2 regions of the Thalassospira sp. MCCC 1A02898 genome follow, and region 1 is predicted to be linked to the other one. Evidence: riboswitches for the same ligand, from Rfam matches in the RefSeq annotation. Region 1 holds a riboswitch; the other holds the start of a gene.
What was found. Region 1 has a riboswitch for glycine ahead of AUQ41_RS15290 (L-serine ammonia-lyase). Riboswitches for the same ligand answer to the same signal wherever they lie in the genome.
Positions count from the first base shown of each region.

Region 2: another riboswitch for glycine. It lies ahead of gcvT (glycine cleavage system aminomethyltransferase GcvT); the one in region 1 lies ahead of AUQ41_RS15290 (L-serine ammonia-lyase).

Region 1 covers NZ_LPXK01000012.1:185,210-191,242, forward strand. Annotated here, with positions in the region: gene AUQ41_RS15275 (phosphotransferase enzyme family protein) at 1-650, opposite strand, end outside; gene fabG (3-oxoacyl-ACP reductase FabG) at 900-1,679, shown strand; gene AUQ41_RS15285 (dihydrofolate reductase family protein) at 1,762-2,295, opposite strand; gene AUQ41_RS15290 (L-serine ammonia-lyase) at 2,458-3,897, opposite strand; glycine riboswitch at 3,967-4,088, opposite strand; glycine riboswitch at 4,091-4,196, opposite strand; gene gpmI (2,3-bisphosphoglycerate-independent phosphoglycerate mutase) at 4,470-6,033, shown strand, end outside.
Region 2 covers NZ_LPXK01000011.1:108,629-114,661, forward strand. Annotated here, with positions in the region: gene AUQ41_RS11495 (bifunctional diguanylate cyclase/phosphodiesterase) at 1-609, opposite strand, end outside; gene rnhA (ribonuclease HI) at 878-1,327, opposite strand; gene AUQ41_RS11505 (homoserine kinase) at 1,353-2,321, opposite strand; gene ispH (4-hydroxy-3-methylbut-2-enyl diphosphate reductase) at 2,367-3,314, opposite strand; gene AUQ41_RS11515 (hypothetical protein) at 3,571-4,128, shown strand; glycine riboswitch at 4,232-4,330, shown strand; gene gcvT (glycine cleavage system aminomethyltransferase GcvT) at 4,501-5,613, shown strand; gene gcvH (glycine cleavage system protein GcvH) at 5,688-6,033, shown strand, end outside.

The sequences.
Region 1 (6,033 bases):
AAATCGGCGTGGATCAGACCATAGCGATCATTGCCCATCCCGAAAGACGCAAGCTTTTGATCAAGATGGCTGCATAGACGCTCAAGCAACGCCAGACCATCGTCATCAAGTCCCGGTGCGTCCCGCCAATCCCCCCAATGCGGATTGGCGCCAAGGGTGGTATCGAACGTCCAGCTTTTGCGCACAAAATTAACCGATCGGGTCCATTGCCGCGCATGACCATGCAGGCGCGCACTGATCGCGCCCAACTTGAAAAATCCATCAACCAGTGCCTCATCAGCGGAGGGTTCGGCACCACGCATAAAATCAAACGCGACCACATGGCGACTGACCCCGCCCTGATCAAACTCGGCAACCAGTGACCCGTCGCTGCGCATGCGTGGCTTGGGTGTGTCGACAATGTCACTGGCCCGAAGCGCATTGATCCAGGCGAGTTCAGATTCGATTTCCGCACGCGTGTGATAGCCCGGCCGATGAACGCGCAGGATCAGTTTTGCACCGCTATTTGGATCGGTTGCCAAAAAGGTCGCATTTTCCGAAACGGTCAGAAGCGACACATCGGCATCCGGCCCCATACCCCAACCGGGCAGGACCGATATGGCACCCTCTTTCAGGACATCAATCATCTTGTCATCGTAAATGCCGCCCAATTGATGCCTCCTGTCTATATCTAGTGACCGCCTTGAAACGGAAGTTACGCCCCGTTTCAGGACCATCTCAGTGTCATTTTGTGAATAATGCGGCACAAAATGTGTAACTTGCAACATTTTTTGTTGCATCACGGAATATTTCGACCAATCATCAAGAAAACATAACGCAGCGCACAATCAGGGAACCGGCAATCCGCAGCACACCGCAAAGCTGACGCATTGCCCAATGACTTCACGAAAGGATCGACCATGCTGACTTCGATTTCCGGCAAGAGCGTCATCGTCACCGGTGGCTCAAAGGGCATTGGCAAGGGCATCGCCAAGGTATTTGCCAGCAAGGGTGGAAAGGTCATGATCGCCGCCCGCACCGAAAAGGACGCGGCCGCGACGGTGGATGAAATCAATGCCGCCGGGGGCACCGCCGACATGTTCCTGTGTGATGTCTCGGATTTTGATCAGGTAAGCGCGCTTGCCGACTACACGGCCAAAACCTATGGCGGGATTGATATCCTATGTGCCAATGCCGGCATCTTTCCGCAGGTCAAGATGGTCGATATGACAGCCGATGACTGGGATCAGGTGATGTCGACCAACCTTAAAAGCAGCTTCCTGTGCGTAAAGGCCTGCATTCCCTATTTCGAAAAAGGCGGCAAGGGCCGCGTGGTGATCACGTCCTCGATCACCGGGCCGATCACCGGTTATCCGGGGTGGTCGCACTATGGTGCGTCAAAGGCCGGTCAGCTTGGTTTTATCAAGACGGCCGCCATGGAATTGTCGCGCTATAACACGACAATCAATGCCGTCATGCCCGGCAACATCATGACAGAGGGCCTAGCCGATCTTGGCGAGGATTATCTGAGCTCGATGGCGAACTCGATCCCGCTGAAACGTCTGGGCAGTGTCGAGGATATCGCCAATGCTGCCCTGTTCTTTGCATCCGATGAAGCGGCCTATATCACCGGCCAGCAGATCGTGGTCGATGGCGGGCAGATCCTGCCAGAATCGCTTGAGGCACTTGAAGAGATCTAAGCCTTCATCCTGCGCCAAAAACGGCACAGGAACACAAAGCCCGCATCCGGTTCACCAGATGCGGGCTTGTTTGTTTTCGGGCTTAGGCCAAACCGTATTGGCTGCGCACGACGCCGGAATTGTACCGTTCGGACGCCAGAAGACGGGGTTTGATCCCCCCGGCGTCACGCCCGAACAATGAAATGCCGGACCCCAGCACTTCCGGGATGGTAAAGATATCAAGCTGATCGGCGAAACCGCCAAACAGGAACTGTGTGACCACACTGCCCCCGCCGACGACCCAGATATCACCATCTGCCGACCGCCGGTCGCGCAATTGATCGACCAGTTCGATGATACTCCCGCCATAGGCCTCAGTATTGGCAGGCCGATCTTTGGGCAGTTCGCGTGAAGTCAAAACGATTGTGCGGCGGGCCTCATAGGGCCAGTCGCCAAATTCCATCACCTGATCAAAGGTGTTTCGCCCGATGATCAGCGTACCGACGGAGTCCAGAAAGTCATCAAAGCCGAACTCGGCCGGGTCATATTCCCCCAACCAGTCCACCGCACCATTAGCACGCGCAATGAAGCCATCCAGACTGACCGCGATGTAAATGCGGAACAGTTTTTTGCTCATGTCTATGTCCAACCGATATTGGGGTCTTTGCCCCTATTTTTAGTCGGCAAATCATAGCAAAACACCAACCGCAAGTCGCAAGAAACAAGAACAGAAAACCGCCTAATTTACATTGCAGATGTCAAAAATCCCGGTTTTCCGCCCTATTCTTAAGAGTTGGGATCAGCACTCGACCACGTTGACATTGACCGCAAGACCACCCTGACTGGTTTCCTTGTACTTGCTTTGCATGTCGAGTCCCGTCTGGCGCATGGTCTCGATCACCTTATCAAGCGACACGGTATGCTGGCCGTCACCGCGCAATGCCAGACGCGCAGCATTGATCGCCTTGACCGCGCCCATGGTGTTGCGTTCGATGCAGGGCACCTGCACCAGACCGCCAATCGGATCGCAGGTCAGGCCAAGGTTATGTTCCATCCCGATCTCGGCAGCGTTTTCGACCTGTTCGGGCGTTCCGCCCAGCACGGCACACAGCGCACCGGCCGCCATTGAACAGGCAACACCGACCTCGCCCTGACAACCAACTTCGGCCGCCGAGATTGAGGCGCGCTTTTTATAGATCGATCCGATGGCCGCCGCGGTCAGAAGGAATTCACGGATTTTGTGCTGATTGGCGTTGGCACCGAACTTTTCGTAATAACGCAGAACGGCGGGAATAACGCCGGCCGCCCCGTTGGTTGGTGCGGTCACTACCCGCCCGCCTGCGGCGTTTTCTTCGTTCACGGCTAGGGCATAAAGATTGACCCAGTCAATCACCGTCAGCGGGTCACGCAGGCCGGCTTCGGGCTTTTCGGTCAGTTCCTTGTAAAGGTTCGATGCCCTGCGTTTGACATTCAGGCCACCGGGCAAGATACCGTCGGTTTTGATGCCACGATCAATGCAGCTCATCATCGCTTCATGAACGCGATCAACAAAGGCGATGGTTTCATCAGAGCTGCGCCAGCTTTGTTCGTTCTCCATCATGATTTCCGCGATGGAGCGCCCTTCGCGCTTGCATATTTCCATCAGCTCATCGGCGGACGAAAACGGAAATGGCAAGGTGATGTTATCTCCGGAATATTCCGCACCGTGATCGTCACTGGATACGATAAAGCCACCCCCGACCGAGAAATATTCCTGGGTATGGATTTTCACGCCATCATGGTCAAAGGCGGTAATCCGCATGCCATTGGGATGCTGCGGCAAGGTTTCGGTGAAATGAAACACCAGATTGGTATCGCGATTAAACGCAACCGGATACTGCCCGTAAAGCTGCAACTGGCTGGTTTCATCTATCGCCTTCACAGTCGGCACGATATCATCAGGATCGATATTGCGCGGGCGCTTGCCATTCAGGCCCATGATCACCGCGGTATCGGTTGCGTGCCCCTTGCCGGTCAGGGCAAGCGATCCATAAAGATCAACCACGACACTGCCGGTCTTTTGCAAAAGATTGCGCGCCTCAAGTTCAAGGCAGAAACGATATCCCGCGCGCATCGGGCCAACCGTATGCGAACTCGAAGGACCGATACCAATCGTGTAAAGGTCAACAACCGACAGGTTGACGTCATGTTGGGATTTCTTTTGCGATCCCGAAGATGGATCGGTCGCGGGATTTGTCATCAAGGGCCTCCTTCACGGCTCAATAACGCGCTTGTTTTCGCGCTGTTTACGAACCGGTGTTTTTGCCCCCTCTGTCCCTTGACCTGAGATTATCCGCCCTGCCCGATCAAGATCGGCTTGGGGCGTTCATCCTTCGGTGGAAACCTGACCAGAGCTTTCTCCCAGGCGCTTTTTGGTTTCTCTCTCCAGAGCCTCTTCCGTGACGGTCCATCTGCCTGAGAGTGTTTATGAGGCATTGCTCCTTCGGCGCCGCACATCATGCAAATCGCGTGATATCCGAACTCTCCCGTCACGGTGCGAGATAACATTTCTGCCACCTCAGAGGTTCACCGTCAGATTGAACACTATCTGCGTCTTTAGACACTGTCAAAAGAACTGGTTTGCATCTGCAAAATTTTCTGCGGCAGATGCTGTTAAGCAACGGTAATCGTGCTAAATTGCCCGGGTAATTGATGTACCTGTCGTGTGCGAAGACTGACCCACCCTGTCCGCATGGCGGGATTGATGGCGAAAGAGCCCGTAAGTCACCATATTTACGGGACATTCAGCCTTTTCCTTTATCTGTGGGGTTTATGAACGTGACTGTATCGAATTCCGTAAAGCGCCCGCGCCCTGTGGTGCTGTGCATTCTGGACGGCTGGGGTTATCGCGAAGAAAGCAAGGACAACGCTGTCGCCCTTGCCAACACGCCTGTCTGGGATGACCTTTACGCCAACAATCCGACCGGGTTCCTCAAGGCCTGTGGTCTGGATGTTGGCCTGCCCGAAGGTCAGATGGGCAACTCGGAAGTCGGTCACATGAACCTGGGTGCTGGCCGTGTGGTCATGCAGGAACTGCCCAAAATTGACGAGGCGGTCAAAACCGGCAGCATCGCCGATACCGACACCGTCAAAAAGATCATTGCCAAACTTTCCGATTCCAAGGGCGTTTGCCATATCGCGGGTCTTCTGTCCGAAGGCGGGGTGCATTCCCATCAGGCCCACATGGCGGCCCTGGCCAAGATCATTGCGGGTGCAGGCGTGCCGGTGAAAATTCACGCCTATCTTGATGGCCGTGATACCGCACCGAAAAGTGCCGCCAAGTTCCTTGAGAAATTCCGCGCCCTGATTGGTGATGCCAATGTTGAAATCGCCACCGTCACCGGCCGTTATTACGCCATGGACCGCGACAACCGTTGGGAACGTGTAAGCCAGGCCTATTTCACCATGGTTCAGGGCAAAAATTACGCCGATGGCCGCAGTGCTGACAGTGCGGAGGCCGCGATTGCCAACGCCTATGAAGCCGGCACCACCGATGAATTTGTTCTGCCGACCGTGATTGGCGATTATGACGGCATGAAGGATGGCGACGGCCTTCTGATGACCAATTTCCGGGCGGACCGCGCACGTGAAATCCTTGCCGCCCTTTGCGCACCGGAATTTGACGGCTTTGATCGCGGCACGCCGGTCAAGTTCGCCGTTCAGGCCGGGATGGTCGAATATTCGTCCGAACATGCCAAATACATGGATGCGATCTATCCGCCGCAGACCCTGCCAAACATCTTTGGCGAAGTGGTTTCCAAAGCCGGCATGAAGCAGCTTCGCATCGCCGAGACCGAAAAATACCCGCACGTTTCGTTCTTCTTTAACGGCGGCGAAGAACAGGTATTCGAGGGCGAGGACCGCATTCTGGTCGCGTCTCCCAAAGTCGCGACTTATGATCTTCAGCCTGAAATGTCGGCACCGGAAGTGACCGAAAAACTGGTCGCTGCCATCAAGTCGGAAAAATACGACACCATCATCCTGAACTTTGCCAACCCGGACATGGTCGGCCATAGCGGCATTCTTGAAGCCGCAATGAAGGCCGCAGAAGCGGTTGATACCTGCCTTGGCAAGGTGATTGACGCAATCAAGTCGGTCGGCGGCGTTGCCTTTGTTACCGCCGATCACGGCAACTGCGAAGTGATGGTCGATCCGGAAACAGGTGAACCGCACACGGCACATACACTTAATCTCGTTCCGACCATCCTTGTTAACGGTCCGGAAGGGGTAACATTGGAAGATGGTCGTTTGGCCGATGTCGCACCGACCTTGCTGCAATTGCTTGGCGTGCCGCAACCGGCAGAAATGACTGGTAAACCCTTGCTTAAGGGCCTGA
Region 2 (6,033 bases), on a different contig from region 1:
TTCGCGGATCAAAAGGCCGAGTTCGTCCGAGCTGTTCCATTCCACCGGACGGCGCAGTCGGCCGTGCTTGGTCATTCGGATGGAATGCAGCAGTCGGTTCAGCGGTTCCTTGATCGAGCGTTTGTTGGCGATCAGAAGGCTTGCAGCCACGACCGAGATCAAAAGCCCGAACAGGATCATGTCGATCGCAATACGGCGGAAGAGCAAATCCTGAACGCGTGCGTCCGTAAAGTAGATGACCAGTTCGCCAACGTCATGGCGGACGTTGTTGCGTTCGAAATAGACACGGCGCGAAAGACGAAGCGTGTCGGTCAGTTCGGATTGGGAAACGCCGGTATGGGCAAATTCGGTGCCGTCGGCACCCAGTGCCTGCACGGCAACGATGTCGCGATCGCGCGCCATGGCGTTGAGGGCAGATTCAATATTGTCGACGTCGAGATACCAGAAAGGTGTGGCCAGAACGCGGGCGTTAATGTCGGCGGTCTGTTCGACCTTGCCATTCAGGTCGTCGCGCAGCACCTTGTAGCTGACATAGCCAAAGACGATGAAAAGCGCGAGCGAGAACAGCGAAACAAGCGGCAATGCGATAAACAGCAGCCGACTGCTCAAGGACTTTCGTTGTAAAAACCCGTACGATCCGCGTGACAAGCGTTCTCTCCCTGACACCCACTTTAGGCTAGTCGAATATAATGTACTCGACCTTTGTATGGGTGCCAACACCCCCTTGAATTAGTCTCAAGTCAAACCGCAACTTGATGAAAACGCAAGTTTGATTTCGTTAAACATTCAATTATCTGACACAAGCCAGCAAAGCTATTTATCTTGTAGCGAAGTCCCTCAGCTTCAAGCATTTTTCCCGATAACCGCGAAAAATTCGTTATCGCGGCACAGCTTGTCGGGCCAATTCGTCGCATCTTTCGTTTTCCGGGTGACCGGCATGACCCTTGACCCAGTGCCACTCGACCTTATGTGGTTCAAGGGCTTGCAGCAAACGTTGCCATAGTTCCACATTCTTGACCGGCTTTTTATCGGCGGTTTTCCAGCCACGTTTCTGCCAGCCGAAAATCCATTTGGTAATGCCGTCGCGGACATAGCTGCTGTCGGTGTAGATATCGATGACACAGGGACGTTTCAGGGCTTCCAGCGCGCTGATGGCGGCCATCATTTCCATACGATTGTTGGTGGTTTCCGGATCGCCGCCCGACATTTCCTTTTCGACACCCTTGAAGCGCAAAATAGCGCCCCAGCCACCGGGGCCGGGATTGCCGCTGCACGCGCCGTCTGTGTAAATCTCGACGCGGTTATCGTCACCGTTACTTGAAGTCATATTGTCGTGTTCCCCGCCTTTGTGCCTAATCCAGGCCGTAGGCTGTTGCGTTTTCCACACGTTGGTGGAACCGCAATTTGTTGATGTATTCGCGCGGGTTCTTCGGGGTGACAAGTGCATCCTTGGGCGTATTCACCCAGTCATACAGCCGTGTCAGAAGGAACCGAAGACTTGCGCCGCGCGCCAGAATGGGCAGGGCGGCCTTTTCGACGTCCGAAAGTGGACGGACCTTGCTGTAATGCGACAGAAGGTTTTTGGCCTTGGTCACATTGAAGCTGTTATCGGGTTCAAAGCACCAGGCATTCATGCAAATGGCAACGTCGTAGCAAAACAGATCATTACACGCGAAGTAGAAGTCAATCAGCCCGGAAACGGCTTCCTTGTTTGGAAAGAAGAAGACGTTATCGGGGAACAGATCCGCGTGAATGACGCCTTTGGGCAGGGCGTGCGGCCAGTTTTCCTCTAGAAATGCGAGCTCTTCGCCAATCATCTTGCCAAGGCCGGGTTCGACATCGTCGGCATGTTCCGCGCAGCTGTCAAAAAGCGAACGCCATCCCTTGATGCTCAGCGCGTTTGGCAGGTGCATTTCGAAATCCTGACCGGCTGAGTGCAATTCGGCCAGTGCGGCGCCAACCCCGGCACAGTGATGGGGTTGAATGCGTCTGGGCGACATGCCCTGCAGGAAGGACGTGATGGCGGCCGGGCGACCACAAAGGCGCCGCAAGGCAACACCGTCCTTGCCGTGGATCGGCGTCGGGCAATTCAGTCCCTTGGCCGACAAGTGATCCATCAGGCCAAGATAGAAGGGTAGATCATCGGGATTTACCCGCTTCTCATACAGGGTCAGGATATACGGAGCCTTGGTCGTCTGAAGGAGGAAGTTGGTGTTTTCGACGCCTTCTGCGATCCCCTTGAACGATACCACGTCACCGATATCGTATTCGGCAACAAAGCGGGAAATATCTTCGTCTGAAACGTCGGTATAGACGGCCATGAGTTCTATCGTCGTCCTGATCTGAAAATAAGCATGTCCGCAGACCTAGCTGGCAAGCTGACGCGGCAGTTTGAAGGTGACATTCTCGTTGGTCAGCGTGATTGTCTCGACCGTCACGTCAAAGCGTTCCCGGCAGGCATCAATGACTTCCTCGACCAGGATTTCAGGTGCCGACGCACCGGCAGTGATGCCAAGGCTTGAAATACCGTCAAGCTTGGACCAGTCGATATCTTTTGCCCGTTCGACCAGAACCGACCGTGTGCAGCCTTCGCGTTTGGCGACTTCGACCAGACGGTTGGAGTTCGATGAGTTTGGCGCGCCAAGGACCAAAATTGCATCGGCCTTTTCCGCGATCAGTTTGACTGCATGCTGGCGGTTGGTCGTGGCGTAGCAGATGTCTTCCTTTTTCGGTACCGCGATTGACGGGAAACGCCGTTGCAGGATTTCAATGATCTTGGCAGTGTCATCAAGTGACAAGGTCGTCTGGGTTACGAAAGCCAGATTTTCCGGATCGCTGATTTCGATGGTTTCGGCGTCTTCTTCGGTCTCGACCAGGGTCATGCTGCCGGGTGGCAACTGGCCCATCGTGCCGATGACTTCGGGATGACCGGCATGACCAATCAGAAGAATATGCTTGCCGTCAGCGTGATGGCGTTCCGCCCCGCGATGGACCTTGGAGACCAGCGGGCAAGTCGCATCAAGATATTCAAGTTTGCGGGTTTCGGCCGCCTCGGGCACGGATTTCGGGACACCATGGGCCGAAAAGATCACCGGCACGCCATCGGGAACGGCATCAAGTTCGTCAACGAAAACGGCACCCATATCGCGCAGGCGATTGACCACGAATTTGTTATGCACGATTTCGTGGCGGACATAGACCGGTGCACCATATTTTTCGAGCGCCTTTTCGACGATCTCGATGGCGCGATCAACCCCCGCGCAGAAACCGCGCGGATTGGCAAGAACGATCCGAAGGCTGGCTTTGTCAGACATGATACAGGTCCGGCTTTCCCAATTGCGTGCGGGCGTTGCCGACGCATTTTTCAAACATTCACGTTACATAACCTGCCTGATCATGCGGTGCAATGACTCTGGGGTAAATGGTCGGTGCGGGTTGGCCGAATTTTTGACGTTTTACACCGCCCAAGGCCGTTCAAGCGGGTTGTGCCGACATCCGCGACAGAATAGACTGCGCGCGGGCCGGTCGTCGCGATGCGGCCCGAAAACATTTGGTTTGATAGAGGCTTGGATGACAATCGGTAACGGACTTCGGCGCGTTTATGCATTGGGTATGGTCTCGCTTGGTGGATTGCTAAGCGCATGCGGCGGTGGCAACCCGTTCGAAGAACAGCCGGTCCCGGTTTGTCCGGCGGCCTATCTGCCAAAGGATACGGCAAAGCTTGTTCAGTTCAGTGGTGCTGGCCGCGACCTGACCGATGTGATCGTCGAAGCCGAATTTACCGGATACCTTGGTGATTGCGGCTATGACCTTGATGACAAGGAACTTGATGTCATCATCAGCCCGATCATTACCGCCGAGCTTGGACCGGCAGCCCAAAACCGTAACGTTCAATTCAAATATTTCGTCGCCCTGCGTGACCCGAACGGCACCTTCATTCAGAAGTCGGTGTTTGACGTTAATATGGCGTTTGCCGACAATCTCAACATGGCACGTATCCGTGACGAACAGGTCACCCTGTCGGTGCCGCTGGACGATGTCTGGACCGGTCCGGATTACGAAATCTATCTTGGTTTCCAGCTGAGTGCGGACCAACTTGAGTATAATCGCCGGTTCGGAACCGATTGATTTTATTCGGGTTTGTTTGTTTGAGACGCGGCAGGCCGATCATGCCCGAAAAATAGGGGCTGGTCGGTTTGCGCGGAAACCCGTATAACAGAAACATACCCAAATGATGCACGTGGGAGAGGCCGCAGTCCTTATCGGATGGGCGGACGCCGAAGGAGCAACCACCCCGGAAACTCTCAGGCAACAGGACCGCGTGGAGATGGGACTCTGGAAAGCAGGTGACCTGAATTTTTGATCAGGAACACCTCGCCGAAGATGTAAGCAGACCGGCTTCCTACCCCGGATGTGATTCTTTCAGGCTCCAAAGACAGAGGGGGAATGTGGTTGGCCACTGGTCGGCTATATTTCGCAACGATTGTCTTGGAGAACCTGATGGCGGATCAAGAATCCGAACTTCTAAAAACTGCCCTTTATGATTTGCATGAGGAACTCGGTGCCAAAATGGTGCCGTTTGCTGGCTATGCCATGCCTGTGCAATATCCGCTTGGTGTGAAGGGCGAACATCTTCATACCCGTGCGAAGGCAGGCCTGTTTGATGTGTCCCACATGGGGCAGGTGCGTTTGACCGGCGAGAACCGCGTGGCCGAGCTTGAAAAGCTTGTGCCCGGTGATATCGCCATCCTTAAACACGGTCGCACCCGCTATTCCGCATTTACCCAGGACGACGGCACGATCCTTGATGATCTGATGATTACCAATGCGGGGGACAGCCTGTTTCTGGTGATCAATGCGGCCTGCAAGGACGATGATATCGTTCACATGCGCGCCAATCTTGGCGATGGTGTATCGCTTGAAGAAATCGATGACCGTGCGCTTCTGGCACTTCAGGGTCCGGATGCGGCCAAGGTTCTGGCACGCTTTGCACCATCGGTTGCCGATCTGAAATTCATGAGCTTTGCCGAAATCGACATCGCTGGCAGTCCGTGCTTTGTGACCCGTTCGGGTTACACCGGCGAAGACGGCTTTGAGATTTCTGTGCCCAACGCCGATGCCGAGGCGCTTGCACGCAAGCTGCTGGCCGAGGACGAGGTCGAGGCGATCGGCCTTGGCGCACGTGACTCACTACGCCTCGAAGCGGGCCTTTGCCTGTATGGTAACGACATTGATACCACCACGACCCCGGTTGAAGGGGATCTGAACTGGATCATCAACAAACGTCGCCGGGCCGAGGGTGGTTTCAAGGGCGCGGATGTGATCCTTGATCAGCTTGAACACGGTGCGGATCGCAAACGTGTCGGCATCAAGCCCGAAGGCAAGGCACCTGCACGCGAACACACCCAGATTTTGAACGCAGATGGCGAAGACATCGGCGAGATTACATCGGGCGGGTTTGGCCCGACCGTCGATTGCCCGATTGCCATGGGGTATGTCGCGATTGAATTTGCCGAACCGGGTACCAAGGTCGATCTTATGGTGCGTGGCAAGGCGCGCCCGGCCGAGGTGGTCGAACTTCCGTTCGCGCCGCATCGTTATTACCGCGGCTAAGAACCAGAATTTATCATAGAGAGAGCGGCGCTACGCTGCATTGGCACTGAATTGATCAACAGGGACAATGGAAAATGACTAAGAAATTTTCGCAGGAACATGAATGGATCGAGCTTGAAGACGGTGTGGCAACCGTTGGCATTACCGATTACGCGCAGCAGTCGCTGGGCGATATCGTGTATGTCGAGCTGCCGGAAGTTGGCAAGAAACTGACCAAGGATGGTGACGCGGCGGTTGTTGAATCGGTCAAGGCCGCCAGCGACGTTTACGCCCCGCTCGATGGTGAAATTGTCGAGGTCAATGAAGAGCTCGATGACAATCCTGCACTGGTCAATGAAGCCCCGGAATCAGACGGCTGGTTCTTTAGAATGACACTGACCGATGAATCCCAGCTTGATGAGCTGATGGATGAAGCTGCCT